DNA from 2 places in the Actinoplanes sp. NPDC020271 genome. Region 2 is predicted to be linked to the other one. Evidence: riboswitches for the same ligand, from Rfam matches in the RefSeq annotation. Region 2 holds a riboswitch; the other holds the start of a gene.
The links. A riboswitch is a leader RNA that binds a small molecule or an ion and turns the genes downstream of it on or off. The one in region 2 is predicted to bind cyclic di-GMP.
Positions count from the first base shown of each region.

Region 1 (9,969 bases), on a different contig from region 2:
GCCCTTCTCCGGCACCTTCGAGGCGTCGTCGATGCCGGCGCCGGCCGCGGTCATCACGGCCTCCGTGGTCAGCGGCTCGATCTCGGAGACGGCGCCGACCAGCGTCGTCTTGCCGACGCCGAAGCCACCGGCGATGACGATCTTCGCGGAGGTGATCTCCGAAGGAGGGGCGCCCGCCCGCTCAGAGCTTGCGAAGTCCACTCAAAACCCTTCCCAGCAGATCCATCCGCTCCGTGAAACCCTTGCGAGGAGCGGCGCTGTGCAGCGAGAGCAATTCATCGGCCACCATGTCGGCGACGAGCACCCGGGCCACCCCGAGGGGCAATCGGGTGAGCGCCGCGAGCTCGGCGAGAGACTGGGCTTTCGGCTCGCACAGGACGGCGATGCGGTATTTGTCGTGTCCGGCGAAACGCGCTTCCTCCACGGCCGCCGGGCTGGCGACCAGGACCGCTTCGATCGGGATGTCCCGGATCGGCTCGGTCCGGCCGCGGGTCACCGCGTAAGGCCGCACCAGGTTTCCCCGGGGATCATGCGGCTCTGTCATGTCGCGGTCACCTCATCTCCGCCGGGGTCGGCAGACCCCGGCGCCTAGTAGCTGACGGCCTCGCGTGCCGCCGGCGACAGTGCCGCGCCGACGCGCTCCACCAGCAGAGCCATCTCGTAGCCGACCTGGCCGACGTCGCAACTGCGCGCCGCCAGCACGGCCATCGACGAACCGTCGCTGATGGACATGAGGAAAAGATAGCCGCTGTCCATTTCGATGATGGTCTGCTGCACCTTTCCGGCAGTGAACATCCGGGAGGCGCCGTCGGTCAGACTGACCACACCGGACGTGATCGCGGCCAGCTGGTCGGCCCGGTCGGCCGGCAGATCCCGCGAGGATGCCAGCAACAACCCGTCCGCCGAGACGGCGACCACGTGCGCGATGCCCGCGATGCTGTCGGCGAAGTTGTTGAGCAGCCAGCCCATGTCGTGCATGGTGGGAGGCCTGGTCACTGTTCGTTCTCCTTAGGAGCCTGTGGTGCCACGGCGGCGGATTCGGCGACGCCGTCCGTCCGCCCTCGCTGAACCCCGCGGGTGTACGCGGAGAGAAGTCCCCGTACGTCATCAGGGCTGCGACGATTCTGTGCGCGAGGTGTCTCCTGCACCCCACCGGGTACGAGTTGTGCCTGCGGGATCCGCTTCGGCAGACCGGAGGTGGTGATCCCGGCGTCCTTGGGTGCGGAGGCGTGGAGTGCGCGCTGCCAGCCCTCGTCGGCCGCGGTGCGCCACCGGTCCTCGGCGGCGGCCCGGGGCCGGGGGATCTGGGCGTGCTCGCCGGTCCGGCTCTCGCGTACCGCGGTGGACACGCCGGGGGCCGGCGAGACGGCGACCGGGGCGGGCGCGTAACCGGCGGTCGGCATGCCCCGCATGTCCGGGGTGTCGGAGGATTCGGCCTCGAACCAGTTGTGCTGCATCTCCACGTGGATCGACCCAGCCTCGGGCGTGGATACCGGCTGCGACGAGACCGGTTGGGACGAGACCGGCTGCGACGAGACCGGCCGGGCCACGAGCGGCTGCGACGAGACCGGCTGCACCGAATAGGGCGCCACCGGCTGCGCGGAGTAGGAAGGAGCGGCACTGACCGGCTCGAACAGCGGCGCCGGAGGCAGGTCCGCCGGCACGTCCGGCTTCGGCACCCGGGTGGGCAGCTTCGGCCGGTCCGGCGTGGGCCGCAGATCCAGGTCCGGGGCCGGCCCCATCTCCATGCCGGCCCAGCGCGGCATCGCCGGTGCGGTTGTCGGCGCAGGCGCGGATCGGATCGGGGGCCGCACCTCGGGCGCGCGCTCGATCCCCCCGGCCGGCTGCGGCGCCGGCCCCGGGCGGGTCCAGCTGGCCGCCCGCCCCGGCGCGACCGACGAGGTCCCCGGCAGCACGGTGATCTCGGGCGGCAGGGTGATCTCGGCGATCGTCCCGCCGTCACGGTGTGGCAGGAGCCGTACCTCGATGCCGTGCCGGGCCGCGAGCCGCGCGATGACCGCGAAGCCCATCAGCCGGAACGCGGCGACGTCGACCGCGGCGGGTTCGGCCAGCCGCCGGTTGATCACTTCCAGCTGTTCGGGGGTGATGCCCAGCCCACGGTCCTCGACCTGGACGACCGCCCGGTCGCCGGCGCGCCGGCCCTGCGCCACCACCGCCGTGGTCGGCGGCGAGAACCGGGTGGCGTTGTCGAGCAGTTCGGCGATCAGCCGGACCACGTCGTTGACGGCGGCCGCGGCGACCGAGACGTCGGTGTCGGTCGCGCCGAACTCGATCCGGTGGTACAGCTCCACTTCGGACTGCGCGGCGCGGAGCACGTCGACGAGCAGCGCGTCCTCGCGGCGCGGCGCGCCCACGTCGGCCCCGGCCAGGACGAGCAGGTTCTCGTCGTTGCGGCGCATCCGGGTGGCGAGGTGGTCCAGGTCGAAGAGTTTGGCGAGCCGCTTCGGGTCCTCCTCGGTGCGCTCGATCCGGTCGAGTTCGCCGATCATCCGGTCGACCAGCGCCTGGCTGCGCCGGGCCAGGCTGAGGAACATCGCGGAGACGCTGGTGCGCAGCGCGGCCTGTTCGGCGGCGACCCGGATGGCTTCCCGGTGCACCATGTTGAACGCCTCGGCGACCTGCCCGAACTCGTCGCGGTCGGGCAGCCGGATCGGGTCCCGGGTCTGCGCGACGATCCGGTCGACGCCGCCCTCGCCGAGGCTGTCGACGTCCTGGAGCCGGCTGACCGCGTCCGGCAGGTCGCGGTGGGCCACGGCGAGCGCGCCCTCCCGCAGGCGGCGCAGTGACAGGTGCAGGTTGCGACCCAGGTAGGCGGCGAGCGCGATGGCCGCGATCAGAACCATCAGGACCACGACGAACTCGAGGGTCGAGCGTCGGCTGGTGGCCGAGCTGTCGTCCTGGGCGATCCGGACGACCTCACCCTCCAGCCGGGTCTCGGTGCTTCGCAAAAGATCAAGGACTTGCGCGTACGCCTTCGTCAGCTCCTCCGCCGACGGTGCGCCCGCACCGGTCAGGCGGGTGACCATCCCGTCCGCTTTCGCCACCGCGGCGTCCGCGAGGGTCGACTCGACCACGCCGACCTGGTCGGTGGTGGCGATCTGCCGGAAGTCGTCGAGTGCTTCCTGCCGCGCGGCCTGCGCACCGATCAGTTGCTGTTGCCAGACGGCGCTGAGCTGGCCGGTGACCCGGACCACGTACGCGGCCGCCTCCTGATCCGCGGCGGCGGCCTGGACACGGGTGAACGCGGCGAGCGCGCGCAGCCCGTCGGCGACCGTTCCGGGCTCGGCGATCTGGCTGACCGTCTCGTCGTAGTCGGCCAGCCCGTCGAGCACCTCACTGTATTGCTGCACGGCGGTGGCGACCGTCACGTCCTTGCGGGCGTTGACCGCCCCGCGGGTGTCGCTCAGGGCGCTGAGCCGTTCCTGGATCAGCGTCAGCCGGTCCTGCACCCGGGCCGGCACCTCCTGGATTCCGGCGCGGTCCCGGCGGAACGTCTGCGCCTGGGCATCGGTGGCCACGACCGCGTTCCGGAAGCTGTCCCGTGACGCGTCCGGCGAGGCCAGGAACGCGGCGGCGGCCATCCGTTCCTGGTGCAGCAACCGGCTGAGCCCGGACAGGTCGGTGCCGAGCTGCGTGAGGCCGGCGACCCGGCCGGCGTCGGTGGCCCGGCCACGCACCTCGATCAGGCGCACCGAGGCCAGCACGAGCACCGCGACCAGCGGGATGACCAGGATGCCGGCGACCTTGGCGCGGATGCGGGCGTCGCGCAGCCAAGGGAAGGGACCGCGTCGTACAGCCAGGCCCGAGGATCCCGTGCTCACGACATCTCCTTCGCGGTCGTCCCGCCTGGGCCCCGGATCACGAACGTCACCGCCGCCGCGGCGGCGTCCGGGGTCTGCGGTCCGGCCCCGTCCGGTGCGCGCAGCAAGGTTCGTGCCGAAAATGGCACGGCGGCGATTTCATCAGACCCTCGACGGTTTTGGGAAGCCTGGATCCTCCCGGAATCCACCCGGCTGTCCGGGTGGTAACCGCGCGCGAGAGCGGCGCGCACCAGGGACTGTGGGGTTGACGTGCGCGAATACCTCATCCGCGACCGATTCCGCGGTCACGGCAACCGAACACCATCACGATTCCAACCACTATGTGAGAGTCCTGTCCCGCGCCTGACGAACCCGCGGCTTCTGAGCAGGGGTCTCACGTTCGCAAGGATTGGCACGATGCGACGGACTCGTTGTCCGTGCCGGACAGTGTCCACTCTGGAGCGCCGGTACCGCAACTATCCCGTACGTCGTTTTGAAGTGACCCACCGTGACGCTAGGTTATCGATGTATTTCGATTGATGAAGATCCAGACTTTAGGCTGCCTTAAGAAGCCACGTCTCCACTGGCGTGACCGCCGCCGGATTCCGTAACGTGCCCGGCATGGCAATTCGGAGCTGGGTGAAGCTGCTGGCCGCCACCGCCACGGCCGCCGCGGTGGTCGGAGCCGGCCAACTCGGCATCGCCTACGGGCTCGGCATCGTCCGGCTGGACCTCACCCTCGACGTCACTGCGCGTGATCAATGGACCGCACAGCTCGCCTGGGTCTCGTGGATCACGATGACCGCCGCCGCCCTCGGCGCAACCGTCGCCATCGGGCTCCTGCCCCGCTGGCGCGACCGCCCGCTCGGCGCCGGCAGCGCACTGGCCGTCGGGCTCGCCGGCGGGCTCGGCTCCCTCGCCGTCCTGCCACTGACCATGCAGCCGGCCCGCGAAGCACAGGTCAGCGGCGTGCAGCCGGCCCTGGTGATCGGCATCGCGGCCGGGCTCGGCGCCGCCGCCGGTCTCTTCGCCGGGTGGGCCGCCGCCGCCAAACCGGCCGCGCGCTGGAACGTGACGACGCTGAGCCTGCTGATGTGGGTCGTCGCGCTGGTCTCGATCGGCCCGTCGCTGCGCCCCGGCCACGACCCGGCCGCGGTCCGTCTCGGCGTGCTGAGCGGCACCCTCATCCCGTCCGCCCTGGCCTCGCACACCGCCTTCCTGACCATGCCGACGCTGGCCCTGCTGGCCGGCCTGGTGATCGGGTTCGTCGCCCGCGGCCACCGGGTGTCGATGCCGGCCGCCGGTCTCGCCGGGCTGGCCGGTCCGGCCCTGCTCACGGCGGCTTACCTGGTGGCCGGCCCGGAGCTGGGCGCGGCCGGGTTCCAGGACGACCCGTACTGGTCGGCGATGACCGCGTGCGGCGCCGGCGTGCTCGGCTCGGTCCTCGCGGCTCTCGTCCGCGGCACCCCCGCAACCGCAACCGCGACCGCCCCGGCCCCGGCCGCTGCGACCGCCCCCGCCGCCGCCCCGGCCGCTGCGACTGCCCCCGCCGCCGCCCCGGTCCCGGCACCGGCACCGCTGCCCAAGCGCGACGCTCCCGCTCAGTCGGCGATCGCGCAGGCCGCGGCCGCCGCCGCGCAACGCCCCGAACACGAGCTGCGCCCCTCGGACACCGGCGTCATCGCGCCCGGCACCCCGAACAACCCGTTCGCCGGCGGCAGCGGCAGCCCGTTCCGCTCCGGCACGCCGTTCCCGCCCCAGCCGGCCCCCGTCCAGCCGCCGCCGCAGGCACCGGCCCCGGAGAACCCGCCGCGTTTCTCCGGCCAGCAGCCACGGCCGGCGTCCGGGTACTCCGCCCGGCGTTCCGGACCGCCCGCTTCGCCTCAAGCCCGGAGCGGAGACGGTTTCGACGGCTTCGCGGCCGGCCGGGCCGGGTCGATCACCGCCGAGCAGCCCCGGATCCCCGCCGCCCGCGGCCCGGTCGTCGAGCCGACCTCGATCAGCGGGCCGTACCCGACCGGTCCCGCGCGCAAGCCCGGCCAGGACAATGACTATGTCGATTGGGTGAGCGGCCTGGGCGGCCAGTAAAGCATTCGTAAACTCCGATGGAATGATGCGTCTGGGAGGTACCGCGGAGCCGTCGGGTAATACACGATTCTCGATGTCCGGGCCCCATCCCCTCGGCATCTCGGAGAGTCACATGCCCCGCGTCCGCAAACTCCTGCTCAGCCTCGCCCTGATCCTCGGGCTGGCCGGAACCGGCCTCGCCGTCCCCGCGGCCGCCCAGGCCGCCGTCTACCAGACGTGCACGATCAGCCGCTGCTCGGCCGCGCGCACCGCTTTCACCGGCTGGCAGACCCTCGGCTGGCCGCTGAGCTCAGGCTGGTACTCCTGGCCCTACGGCAACTACAACTACACCGGCGGCACGTTCCAGAACCGTGAGGGCTACCTGCCGACCGCCACCTACAACGAATACGACGTCTACTCCCGCGCTCGCGGTGCCTCGCGCGACGCCTACCGCATCGTGGTCAACCGCAGCACGAAGGTCGCCTACTTCACTCCGGATCACTACGTGACCTTCTACAAGCTCTGAACCATCATTCGGTACGCGATGAGCGCCCCCGCGGCGGCCGCCCCTTGACGGCCGCCGCGTCGTATTAGTCCCCCGACCCGCGCCGTTGCCGCATTGTTCGCCGGGACCCGCAACCCGCCCGCAACCGCTAGCACCCCGAAGGCGCTCAGGTGGGCAAACCCCGAAATTCAGACCAGGCAATTCTCGGCTAATGCTTAGCCGGAGCACCGTCACGGTCGAACAACCTGGCGCCAGGGGATAACGAAGTCCGCTCGGCGATAAGGGCAAACCCGGCGCGAGCCGGGGACGCAAAGCCACAGGACCCACGAGGTCGGCTGGGCTACCACCGAACGAACAGGGGAACAGATATGAAGAGCATCCTCCAGCTTGTTGGCGGGGTCGCTGTTGCTGGTGCGGTTGCCGCCGGAAGCACCGCCTTCACCGCCGCTGGTCTAACCAACGGCGCCGGCACTGTCGTCGGCGGTGGCAAGCTGAGCGCCTTCAACGTCGTCGGTGCTCAGCTCGGCTCGGTCAAGTTCGGCTACGTCTCGGGCAACGCCGACCAGATCAACAAGATCTTGATGACCATCACCGATGGCACCAACCCGCTGACCACCGGCACCATGTCGGTCACCGTGACCACCACCGGCGGAACGGCGAGCCTGACGCCGACGTGCAGCTACGTGTCGGGTTCGTCAGCCTGGGTGTGCGCGGACAGCACGAACTACTGGACTGGCCTCGGCACCATCGCGGTCAACTACGAAACCGCTTAATTCCGACCTCCGCTCGCCTTGAGCGGCAGATATCCGAGAACCCGACGCGTCTCCGGACTTATCCTCGGGCTATCCAAGGCCTGACCCGACGCCTCGCCATGGCCGCCATCTCCGTGATGGCGGCCATCGGCGTGTGGGCGATCAGCACCCACCGGATCTCCTACGTCGTTACTCACGGCGTCAGCATGCAGCCCCTCTACCACGCCGGAGATCTTGTACTCGTCATAAAGGCCGATTCATACAAGGTCGGGGACATAGCTGCTTACCATGGTCTTCACGGCCGGGTCGAGGTCCTGCACCGAATCATCGGCGGTGACGCCGCATCAGGATACAGCTTCAAAGGCGACAACAATAAATTCGTCGACAGCGACGAGCCAACCGCCGATCAACTAATCGGACGAGCGGTTCTGCACATCCCCCACGGCGGAGTCTGGCTGAAGCCACTGATCAGCCCGACCGGCCTTGGCATGCTGGGTTTCCTGACCATCAGCGGCGGCACGACGGCGGCCAAGTCCCGGCGCGACATTGGACGCGGTCGACATAAAAAGAAAGTGAAGGGTATGGCTGGCCAAGGCGGCTCTTGGGCAGCGGCCGCGGTCATCATCAAGGCCGTCAGCCGCCTTCATCCCGTCGTTCGCGTGCTCGCCGTCATGACCGCCCTGTCCGCAGCAGCGGGAGTTCTCCTAGGTGTACTGGGTTGGATGCAGCCGACCAACCAGACAACACCGAGCAGCTCACAGGTCGGCGAATCGATGACATTTTCGTACTCAGCCAAGGTTCAACGGTCGGCTGCGTATGACGGATCCGTTGCCTACTCGCCTGATCCGATCTATCGGAATCTTGCAAACTTCGTCAATCTGCAACTGCAATACCAGGGTGAACCTGGACGCATCAGCGTCGGCGCCCGGCTCTCCTCACCGATTGGTTGGCATTCCACCATCCAGCTGTCTCAGCCTCGCGAATTCACCGCCGAACGCTACACAGGCACGGTTCTGCTTGACCTCAATGGCTTCGACGACCGTATACAGTCAGCTGTCAAGGCGATCGGAGCAGATCTCGGCCAGGTGACTCTCACCGTGACTGCCCACGTCGAGCGCAACGACGGCTCGACCTTCGAGCCGCAACTCGCTCTTACCTTCAGCGAGCTTCAACTTGCCCTGGCGAACGGACCGACGAGCTTGGTGGTAAGCCAGTCTGGCTCAACCTCGGGCGGAGGGATCTATCCGCGGCAGATCAGTGTGCTGGGGCGGGATTTGATGACCGCGGGTGAGGCTCGCAAGTATGCCGTCTGGCTGCTGCTGGTGGCCGTCGCCGGGGCGATCGGGATCGGGCTGATGGCGCTGCGGCAGGTGCCGCTGGCTACCCGGGCGCAGATCCAGCGCCGCTATGGGCACCTGCTCGTCCCGGTTGAGCCGATGGACAGCAAGCAAGGGGAAACGGTCGTCACCGTGGCGTCGGTGCCGGCGCTGGTGAAGCTGGCCGAGAAGTACGGGCAGATGATCCTCACCTGGACCCGTTCCGACGGCGCAGATGACTTCGTGGTTCGGGATGACGGGGTCATCTACCGATATCGGATCGTGTCGCCTCGACCGGCGACTGCTGAGCCGCCGCTTTCCAGGATGCCGCATCCGGCCCGCCGGGCTCAGAAGTCGGCCGCGCTCGGGATCGCTTCGGTGATCGGTTCGCCTGCGCAGGCGGCCGTGGCGGCGCCTGCTCCGGAACCGTCGGATGATTTCGTGGAGAAGGTCGCTGAGCCGCCTTCTGACCGGCCGGAGACCTCCGAGCCGCAGTTCACAGCGGCTCAGCCTCAGGGATCCGGCGGACTGCAGCCCACCACCGAGAAGGCCGAGGCCGCGGCGGAAGCCGAGAAGCCCGCCGCTGACGGACCGGCAGCGACTGCGGAAGCCGAGGCGGAGAGTCGGTCCAAGCCTGGGGATGACGCCACCCCGGCCGTTCCGGAGGTCGCCGAGCAGCCCGTCATCGCCGAGAAGCCCAGCGAGGCCGAGGCCATCGTTGCGGTCGAGCAGCTCCACGAGCCGGAGACCGCCGAAGTAGAGCAGCCGGCGGAGGGCGGACCTGCCGCCGAACGACCGGGTGAGGCGGGCACGATCGCCGAGCAGCCGGCCGAGGCGGGCACGACCGCGGAACAACCGGCTGACCTCGTCACGGTCGCTGGGCGACTCGCCCAGGCAGAGCAGCCCATCGAGGCCACGCCCGTCACCGAGGCCGCATCGGTCACCGTGAACGTGGCCGAGCCGAGAACTGACGCCACCGACCCGACGGCCGCAGATTCGACGACCGCGGATTCGACCACCGCGGAGCCGGAACCCGATGCCGTACAGCCGACGACAGCGGAGCTGAAAGCCGATCCCGCGGAGCCGACACCGGAGCCGACGGAGGCCACGACCGTCGACCGGGCGGAGCCGCCGGCCCGGCGCCCACGGAAGCGTCCCGCGAAGGCGGCACCGAAGACCGCGGCGGACCCGCAGGCGGTGACGGCTCCTGGGGCCGGTGACGGGCTTTCCACCGAGGTCAGCGCCACCGATCAGGCGGTGGGCGCGGCTATGGCCGTACGGGAAGAAGAGCGGGAAGCGGGAAGCGCGCCTCAGCCGCAGAAGCAGACTGCCCGCCGCAAGCCGCGGGCCCGCAAGGCCGTCGCCGCAGCCCCGGCCGCCAAGCAGGCGGAGACCGCGCCCAAGCCCGCCACCACGCGCCGCAAGGCAGCCCCGAAGCCCGCCGCCGGGAGCGAGGCGCCTGCACCCGCCCGAAGCACGGCGCTCAAAAAAGCCGACAGCACGGCGCT
Region 1 covers NZ_JBIRWQ010000014.1:168,670-178,638, reverse strand. The annotation lists gene ACH442_RS28600 (GTP-binding protein) at 1-201, opposite strand, end outside; gene ACH442_RS28595 (DUF742 domain-containing protein) at 182-544, opposite strand; gene ACH442_RS28590 (roadblock/LC7 domain-containing protein) at 589-996, opposite strand; gene ACH442_RS28585 (nitrate- and nitrite sensing domain-containing protein) at 993-3,842, opposite strand; gene ACH442_RS28580 (hypothetical protein) at 4,443-5,909, shown strand; gene ACH442_RS28575 (ribonuclease domain-containing protein) at 5,983-6,414, shown strand; cyclic di-GMP riboswitch class I at 6,667-6,741, shown strand; gene ACH442_RS28570 (hypothetical protein) at 6,762-7,166, shown strand; gene ACH442_RS28565 (signal peptidase I) at 7,265-9,969, shown strand, end outside.
Region 1: another riboswitch for cyclic di-GMP. It lies ahead of ACH442_RS28570 (hypothetical protein); the one in region 2 lies ahead of ACH442_RS22835 (Calx-beta domain-containing protein).

Region 2 (9,969 bases):
CCGCGGTGAGCAGCCGCCGCCGCACCCTCGAGGACGTCTACCTTTCCCTGACCCGCCAGCACAGCACTGCCGTAGGAGCCACCAAATGAGCGCCGGAACCTTCGCCCCGGCACCCGGGCGCGCGCCGATGCGCACCGTCATCGGCAAGCAGATCCGGATGGAGCTGCTGCTCACCGCGCGCCGCGGCGAGGCCGTGGTGCTGGCCATGGGCGTTCCGCTGCTGGTCCTGCTCGGCGCCGGCCTGACCCACGTGACGAACCTGCCGACCGACGACCGGCTGGGTTTCGTCGTCCCAGGCGTGCTCGCGCTGACCGTGATGTCGACCGCGTTCACCGGCCAGGCCATCACCACGGGTTACGAGCGGAGCTACGGCGTCCTCAAACGCCTCGGCGCCTCCCCGCTGACCCGGCCCGGGCTGCTGCTCGCCAAGACCACGGCGATCCTGGTCCAGATCGTGTTCCAGGTGCTGTTCCTGGGGCTGGTCGGCGTGCTCGTCGGGTGGCGTCCGCAGTTCGGTGACATCCTGCCCGCGGCCGGGGTGACCGTGCTCGCCGCGGCGGGCTACAGCGGGCTGGCCCTACTGCTGGCCAGCGTGCTGAAGCCGGAGACGACGACCGGCGCGGCCACCCTCATCTACGTGCTGATGCTCTCGGTCGGCGGGATCATGTTCGCCGCGCCGGATCTGGGCACGGCCGGCTGGTTCCTGCTGCCGCTGGCCGCGCACGCGCAGGCGCTGCGGGACACGCTGATGAACGGGACGAGCATTCCACTGTCGATCTGGCTGGCCCTCGGCACATGGGCGGTCGTCTGGCTGGGCATCGCCGCCCGCAAGTTCCGCTGGGAGTGACACCCGGCCGCTGAGTTACACGGCAGCCACTGAGTTACACGGCAGCCACTGAGTTACACGGCGGCCACCGAGCGACACGGCGGCCGAGCGACACGCAGCCGCTGAGTGACATGTGGGCGCTGACTGACATGTGGCCGCTGGGCGACGGTGTAACACGCGGCCGTGGCCGTGCGGTGTCCACCGATCGGTGGACAACCGGTGACGGTCGCGCGGTCGTCCCGCCCCGCCCGGCCCGGGCGGCACGATTCCCGGTATGGAAGCCATCGAGGTAACCGCACTTCGCAAGACATACAGGAACAAGGAAGCGGTAAGCGGGATCGACCTGACCGTCGCCCGCGGGGAGATCTTCGCGCTGCTCGGGCCGAACGGCGCGGGCAAGACCACGAGCGTCGAGATCCTGGAAGGACACCGGCGGCGTGACGGCGGGGACGTCCGGGTGCTCGGCGAGGACCCGGGTGCGGCCGGGCAGGCCTGGCGCTCCCGGATCGGGATCGTGCTGCAGGACGCCGACGACGCGGCCGACCTGACCGTGGCCGAGATGGTCCGGCACGTCGGCGGGTTCTACCCCGAGCCGCGGGCAGTGGACGAGGTCGTCGAGCTGGTCGGGCTGACCGCCAAACGGAACGCCAAGATCCGCACGCTCTCCGGCGGCCAGCGGCGCCGGGTCGACGTGGCGCTCGGCATCGTCGGGCGGCCCGAGCTGCTCTTCCTGGACGAGCCGACGACCGGGTTCGACCCGGAGGCGCGGCGCCAGTTCTGGGACCTGATCCGGGCCCTGGCCGGCGAGGGCACCACGATCCTGCTGACCACGCACTACCTGGACGAGGCCGAGGCGCTCGCCGACCGGCTCGCGGTGCTGGCCGACGGGCGGATCGTGGCCGAGGGCACCCCGGCGACGCTCGGCGGGCGGGCCGCGGCCGGCTCCAAGGTCTCCTGGCAGGAGAACGGGCACACCCGTACCGAGCAGCCGGCCGACCCGAGCGAACTGATCCGCAAACTCGCCACGGACGGCACCGACCTGCGGACCCTGACCGTCACCCGGCCCACCCTCGAAGACGTGTACCTGACCCTGATCGGAGCGCAGCGATGACCGCCACCACGACCATGAGTGTGAGCCGCGGCCGGATCGAGGTGCTGCAGTTCTTCCGGGACCGCACGGCGCTGGTCTTCACGTTCCTGTTCCCGGCGATGCTCCTGCTGCTGTTCGGGACGATCTTCGGGGACTCCTACGACCAGACCGGGGTCAGCGCGGCCCAGGTCTATGCGGCCAGCATGCTCGCCTACGGCGTTCTGACCACCGGTTTCGTGACGATGGGCTCGGGGCTGGCGATGGACCGTGAGGACGGCACGCTCAAACGCCTCCGCGGGACGCCGTTGCCTGTCACGTCGTACCTGATGGGGAAGTTGATCCTGGTCCTGACCTTGAGCATCGCCGAGGCGGCCCTGCTCATCGCGGTCGGCACGCTCGTCTTCGACAACCCGTTGCCGGACGCGAGCCACTGGCTCACCTTCGCCTGGCTGATGATCCTCTCGGTGATCGCCTGCTCGCTGCTCGGCGTCGCGGTCAGCGCGATCGTCCGGCACGCCCGCAGCGCCGGCGCGATCCTGAACGTGCCGGTGGTGGCGTTGCAGTTCATCTCCGGGATCTTCATCCACCCGATCACCCAGCTGCCGTCGTGGCTGATCACCGTGGCGTCGTTCTTCCCTGTCAAGTGGATGGGCCAGGGCTTCCGGTACGTCTTCCTCCCGGACAGCATGAAATCGATGGAAGCCGCCGGGTCCTGGGAGCTCGGCCGGACGGCGTTGGTGCTCGGCGCGTGGTGTGTGATCGGATTGGTGCTGTGCCTGGCGACCTTCCGATGGAGCGAAAAGGACCGATGACCGACTCGGCCGCCGTCCACGTTTCGTATTCGCGCTGGTGGGACGTCTACTTCTTCGCGATCGCGACGGCCAACGCGGTCGCGGTCCTCTCCTCCGACCAGACGCCGGTGCTCGAGTGGATCGCGATCGGCGCGATCGGCGCGATGATCGTCCTGCACGCCACGATCGGCTGGCGGGAGGCCCGTGGCTCGGACGGTCCGCTTTCGGTCACTGTGCTGGCCGTGCAGGTCACGCTCTTCGTGGTGGCCGCGTCGGTCGTGCCGCTGGCCTCCTGGCTGCTGTTCGCGGTCATCCCGCTGATCTTCCAGCTCGCCCCGACACGTGTCGCGATCGGTGCGGTCGTGCTGGTCACGATGGTTCCGACGGCGGTCGACCTGGTGAGCGGGCAGGGTGACTGGAAACACGACCTGGTGATCTCGGCGATCTCCGCGGCGGCCGGGATCTGGCTCGGGCTGTGGATCATCCGGGTGGTCCAGCAGAGCACCGAACGCGCGAATCTGATCGCCGAGCTCGAGGCCAGCCGCGCCGAGGTGGCCCGGCTCTCCCACGAGGCCGGCGTCACCGCCGAGCGCACCCGCCTCGCCGGCGAGATCCACGACACCCTGGCGCAGGGCTTCACCAGCATCATCACGCTGATCCAGGCGTCCGACCCGGCGCTGCGCGACGAACGCCTGGCGCTCGCGGTCCGCACCGCGAAGGAGAACCTGGCCGAGAGCCGCGCCATCATCGCTGCCCTCTCACCCTCCGCTCTGGCTTCGGGACTTCTCGATTCGGTACGCCGCCAAGCGTCCCGCTTCACCGAGGAAACCGGTGTCGCGGCCGGGTTCCGGGTCACCGGTGACCCGCGTGACCTGCCGACGCCCGTCGAGGTGGTGCTGCTCCGGGCGACCCAGGAGGCGCTGACGAACGTGCGCCGGCACGCTCACGCGAACGAGGTGGCGGTGCTGCTCGCGTATTCTCCGGCGTCGGTGCGGGTGGTCGTGCGCGACGACGGGTGCGGGTTCGACCCGGCCGGGCCGGGTGGGTTCGGGCTGTCCGGCATGCGCCAGCGGGCCGAGCAGGTGGGCGGCACGCTGACCGTGCGCAGCGACCCGGAGACCGGCACCACGATCGAACTGGAGGTCCCCTCGTGATCCGGATCCTGCTCGTCGACGACCATCCGGTGGTACGGATGGGGTTGCGCGGCATGCTCGACGCCGAACCCGACCTGACCGTGATCGGCGAGGCGTCCGACGGAGCCGAGGGCACCGAGATCGCCCTGCGGGAACGGCCCGACATCGTGCTGATGGACCTGCGCATGCCCGGTGGTGACGGGGTGGAGGCGACCGGGCGGATCCTGGCCGCGGCCCGGGACGTCAAGGTGATGGTCCTGACCACCTACGAGTCGGACCGTGACATCCTGCGCGCGATCGAAGCCGGCGCCAGTGGCTACCTGCTCAAGGACGCGTCCCCGGCCGAACTGGCCGACGCCGTACGAGCCGCCGCCCGCGGCGAGACGGTGCTCGCCCCCAGCGTGGCGTCCACACTGGTCCGGCAGGTGCGCAGCCCCGCCCCGCCGGCGTTGTCCGCACGCGAGACCGAGGTGCTGCGGCTCGTGGCGGCGGGGCTGACCAACGCGGAGATCGGCAAGCGCCTGTTCATCTCGGAGGCGACCGTGAAAACCCACCTCCTGCGCGTGTTCAACAAGCTGGACGTCGCCGACCGCACCGCCGCCGTCACCACCGCCATGCGCCACGAACTCCTCTGACCGCCCCGGTCGGCGAGGCCGGCGTCGGGGTTTTCTGCTCTGACCGTGCCCACCCACGGAGGTCGCCCTGGCGGGTTTCGCGTTCTGGGCCGGCCACGGCCCTGCGAGGCCCGCAAGGGTCCCCGCGGGAGCGACGGTCCGGACCACAGCGGAGATGGGCAATGAAGAATTTGATCGTCGAATGACGTGAGGGCCGGGACAGGCCCGGCCCTCACGCGGTGCGGTGGCGTCAGCGGATGCCGAGGGCGCGGCGCATCGTGTAGAAGAGGTCGGTCTGGTTGGTGACGCCGAGGACGTTGGCGGCCTGCGGGCCACCGGCGGCGATGCGGACCTCGGTGCCGGTGTGCTGCTGCGAGCCGGTGATCTCGGAGGTGGCGTAGCTGATCGTCATGGTGGCGTTGTCGTGCGTGATCAGCGTGGCGGTGTAGCCGAGCGTGGCGGCCTCGACGATCTGGCTGGTGTGGCCGTGGTCGGCGGTGACGACGACCAGCGTGTCGCGGTGGGTGCGCTGGTAGTCGAGGGCCTTCTTGACCGCGGCGTCGAAGGCGACGGTCTCACCGATCTGGCCGCACGGGTTCGCGGCGTGATCCTGCTTGTCGATCGAGGCGCCCTCGATCTGCAGGAAGAAGCCCTTCTTGGAGTGCTTGGACTGCTGGTCCAGAACGTCGAGGGCCTTGGTGGCCATGTCGACCAGGTGCGGCTGGGCGGCGGTGCGGGCGGTGTTGGTCGCGCACTTGGCCGGGGCGGTGCCGGTCTTGGTCGGGGTCGGGCCGACCCACTCGAGGTCCATGTTGTTCGGGGCGAACGCGCCCAGGATCGGCGCCTTCCCGGAGGCCTTGGCCAGCCCGGCGGCGTCGGTGACGACCTGGTAGCCGGCCGCCTTCGCCTGATCGGTCACGGTCTTGCCCTTGAAGCCGCCGGCCTGGACGGTCTGGTCGAAGAAGACCTTGCCGCCGCCGAGCAGGACGTCCGGGCGGGTCTGCACGAGCTGCTCGGCGATCGAACCGGTGCCGCCGTTGACCTTGTCGTTGACGGCGCACGCGCTCATCGACTGCGGCCCCTTGCAGCCACGGTCGACGACGTGCGAGCCGAGCACAGCCGGGGTCGCGTCCTGCAGCTCGGCGGTGGTCACGTCACCGGTCCGGTAACCGGCCTTCTTCGCCAGCTCCAGGATCGTCGGCATCGGCTTGCCGTCGGGCAGCACCGAGATCGCGCCGTTGTACGTCTTGTGGCCGGTCGCCCAGCCGGTGCCGGACGCGGCCGAGTCGGTCACGTACTCGGGCAGTGCCGGGTTCGCCTTCTGCACCGCGTAGGTGGTGTACGCCCCGGTCAGCGGCAGCGTGTCCATCGCCAGGCGGCCGTTCGCGCCGACCTGGTAGTTGCGGGCGATGGTGATCTCGCTGTCGCCCATGCCGTCCCCGATCAGCAGGATGACGTTGCGCGCGGTGCCGCCCTGAATGGCGTGCTCGGCGGCCCGGGTCTTGTCCGGGTGCGAGTCACCGGCCATGGCCATGGAAGGGACGGCCACGATCGCGACGGCGGCGGCGGCGAGCGCTGCCCGGCCTCGGATATGCATAGTTGCCTACTCCCTGATGTGTTGACTTTCCCGCAACACGGCATCAGGTGAGGGCTGACGGCAAGTGTCCCGCAGGTTCTCAGCCGGTCAACAGGAACTGACGGATCATCGATGGGCACAGGAAACCGCGAATAGCCGGATATGTCCTTACCAGGACCGCCATACTCAATGCCAGGTGGCGCGTAACCGCAGCTCAACGCGCTTATCCGGGTTCGCTCTCGACCTCACGCCCGTGGCCGGTGATCGGACGGGAGCGCCTGCGGGACCGAGTTCCGTCGCCGCTGCGGGCCAGGCTCGTCGGCGACTGGACCGATCCGCCGGTGTCCGGCCCCGGCTTGTCGCCCGGCTCCCGCCCGGGCCTTCCGCTTCCCGCCCGTCGAGGTGGCGCGAGGCGCCTTTCCGTCGTGAAGGTTCTTGCGCCCGAAATACGCGTTCCGCCGAAAACAATCCGATATGCCGGTTAAATTACGGGTGGCTCCGCCTCACCAGGACCTTCGGTCCGGTGTTTGCGCTGCTGAGGGCCGGGTCAACCGGCGCCCCGACCGCCCCAAGGTGCGGTACCCGAACAGGCAACCTCGTCGGGTGACGAGGACGCAAAGCCAGGGACCTCCCCGCTGGAGGTTGCCCAGCCGCCGAAGGAGACAGGAAGAGAATGCGTCATCGACCCATCCAAGCGGCGCCGCACGAGCGAGTGCCGTTCACATTCTGGGGACGTAAACGAATCCGGCAAGTTATGACGTCTGTCGCGGTGTCGGCGGTGGCCCTGGTCCCCGCGACGTTCATCGCGTCACCGGCCCTCGCCGCCCCCATCACAGGCCTCAGCATCAGCTCTCCCGTCGTCAACGAAGGGGGAACGGCCAGCTTCACGGTGACCTATGCCGGCCCGGGTCCGTCGAGCACCATCACCTTCACCACGAACGGCGTCACGGCGACTACCGGAACCGACTTCACCACCTTGCCGACTGTCCCGGGCGGCTCCGGCACTAATAACGCTGACTACGCTTTCTCTGGTTCCGGCTCCATCGTGGTGACCGTCCCTACGGTTGCGGACACCGCGGGCGAGGGCTACGAGACATTCCAGCTGGTCGCCACGGCCGGGTCCGACTCGACCACCGCGACGGCGACGATCGTCGATCCGAAGGCCAGCAATATCACCGTTGCTCCCGCCGGTGTCTGGGAAGGGGGAACCGCCAGCTTCGCGGTGACCTATACCGGGACCACGTCGTCGGGGGCGGTGAACTTCGGTACGGCTGGGCATGCCGAGAACTTGAGCCGCACGGCGGTCAAGGGAACGGACTTCAGCGCGACGCCGAGTGTCGCCAGCTACACCTTCCCCGGCACGGCCGCCGGTGGGACCAACACCATCATGGTGACGGTCGACACGACTGCTGACGGTGACGCCGACGAGACGTTTGAGCTGTACGCCGCGGGTCCGGCCGGCATGGCGACCGGGACTGGGACGATCTGGCAGACCGACGCGACCAATGACATCGTCCTGGGCGGCGCGACGACGGTCGCGGAGACAGCGGCCGGCGGGACCCAGAAGGCGGTGACGATCACCGCGACCTCGACGAACCCGGAGCCGCACGACGTCACCATTCCGATCCAGACGGCCGACTACGCGGGCGACAACTACGCCGGGAACATGGCGACCTCCGAAGGCGGCGTGAACCGGGACTACACCGCGCTGGGAGCCGACGCGGCGATCACCATCCCGGCGAACGCGACGTCCGGTACGGCGACCGTGATGCTCTGGGATGACAACTCGGATGAGACGGACACCCAGTACTTCCTCGTCAAGAAGGACGCCGGCCGCCCGACGCTCGGCGGCGCGGTCGTCTCCGCCCAGAGTTCGGTGAAGATCGGCATCAAGGACGACGACGCCACGCCGGTCGCCACCATCGGTGACGCGGGCTCGGTCGTCGAGGGCAACCGCCTGATCTTCCCGCTGTCGGTGACCAACCCGTCGGAGAAGGGCGTCACGCTCAACTACCTGACGACCGGCGACACCCAGAACGGGGCCGTCGGCGCGGCCACCGTGACGGCGAGCGACAACCACGGGTCGACCGACACGACCGATGTTGTCGCGCCGGCCACGGCGCAGCCGGTGATGATCGCGAAGTACGCCACCACCACCAACCTGTCGCTGGTGACCACGACGAACCCGAGTCCGGGCGGCGTGCCCACGTTCGAGGGTCCGGAGGGCGTCAAGGTCACGATCAGTGAGCCGGTCAGCGGCGCGACTTCCACGCTCGGCACCAAGGCCACCGCCACCGGCACGGTCACCGACACCGGCTCGGGCAAGGCGCTGACGTACTCCAACACCTCGATGGGTGCGGGCGACGTGGCCGGCCGGACCTACCCCGAGGGCAACACCGGTCAGGCCGACAAGAAGATCTACGTCCGGTTCTCCACCACCTCGCCGCTGCCGGCCACGCTGAACTACAGCTTCGCCGACGGGACCGCGAAGAACGGCACGGACTTCATCGGCAAGAGCGGCACGGTCACGGTGCCGGCCGACTCGACCAAGGACGTGACCATCCCGGTCACCATCATCGGAGACACGAACGCCGAGCCCGACGAGACGTTCAAGCTCGTCGTGACCAGTTCGTCCGGTGTGGTCGACGATGCCTCGCTCGGTGAGCAGACCTTCACCATCCACGACGACGACCTGCCGCCGACCTGGACCACCTCGGACATCAAGGTGCAGGAGGGCGACTCCGGTACGACCCTTGCCCGGGTTCCGGTCAAGCTCAGCGGGCCCGCTGCGGTCGACGTCTCGTTCGACGCCAGCTTCACGCCGTCCGGCAGCGCCGGTACCGGTGGTACGTTGGAGCTGGGTCTGAACGACTTCAGCACACCGACGGCCACCACCGCGACGATCAAGGCCGGCGATACCGTCGGTTACTTCGACGTCCCGATCAACGGCGACACGGTCTACGAGCACGACGAGACGTTCAACGTCACCTTGGCCCCCACCTCGGGCAGCGCTGCCAACGTGACCACCTCGTTGGACACGACGCAGAGCGTCGCGAAGGTGACCGTCGCCAACGACGACGCGATGCCGAAGCTCACCTTCGCGCTGGGCACGGCCACCGAGGGTGGTTCGATCCCGGTGACCGGCACCATCGTCGGCACCTCGCAGTACCGCTACCACATCGGCTTCAGTGTCGGCGGGGGCGCCTCCAACCCGGCCACCCTGAACGCCGACTACACGGTTCCGGACAGCGTGGCCACCACGGACATCAACGTCGCGCCGGGCGAGTCGGGCGCGCTCAACAAGGCCGGCAACTTCGCCGCGGCTGCGGGTGGATACACGCCGCCGGTCATCACCGTGCTCGACGACGCGATCAACGAGCCGACCGAGACGATCGACATCACGGCCAGCGAGATCTCCAGCCCGCCGAGCGGCTTCGCGCCGTCGTCGGGAACTGCCAAGATCGCGGACGACCCGACGGACACGCCGCCGGCGGTGACCATCAACGACGTCATGGCCAACGAGAAGGACGGGTGGGCCGAGGTCCCGGTCACGCTTGCCTTCACCGGCAGCGCGACCTCGACGGTCCAGAACGTGACGATCCCGTACTACACCGCGGACGGCACGGCCAAGGTCGGCAAGGACTACCAGCTGACCAAGGGCGTCCTGACCATCCCGCCGGGCACGATGACCGGGACCATCAAGGTTCCGCTGATCAACGACCGTGACATGGAGCCCGACGAGGTCTTCTCGGTCCGGCTCGGCGCAGTCGGCCCGCAGGGTGCCAGCGTGATCAGTGGGGACGCCACCGTCACGATCAAGTCGGACGACATGACGCCTCCGGTGGTGCCGTCGCTGATGGTGACCGGCCCGGCGGCCGGCTCCGGCTCGGTCGTCCTCTCCGGCAAGGCGGCTCCGGGCGCCGAGGTCTGGCTGTTCGG
Region 2 covers NZ_JBIRWQ010000010.1:82,142-92,110, reverse strand. The annotation lists gene ACH442_RS22870 (ABC transporter ATP-binding protein) at 1-89, shown strand, start outside; gene ACH442_RS22865 (ABC transporter permease) at 86-847, shown strand; gene ACH442_RS22860 (ABC transporter ATP-binding protein) at 1,101-1,937, shown strand; gene ACH442_RS22855 (ABC transporter permease) at 1,934-2,728, shown strand; gene ACH442_RS22850 (sensor histidine kinase) at 2,725-3,861, shown strand; gene ACH442_RS22845 (response regulator) at 3,858-4,475, shown strand; gene phoA (alkaline phosphatase) at 4,705-6,051, opposite strand; cyclic di-GMP riboswitch class I at 6,610-6,688, shown strand; gene ACH442_RS22835 (Calx-beta domain-containing protein) at 6,785-9,969, shown strand, end outside.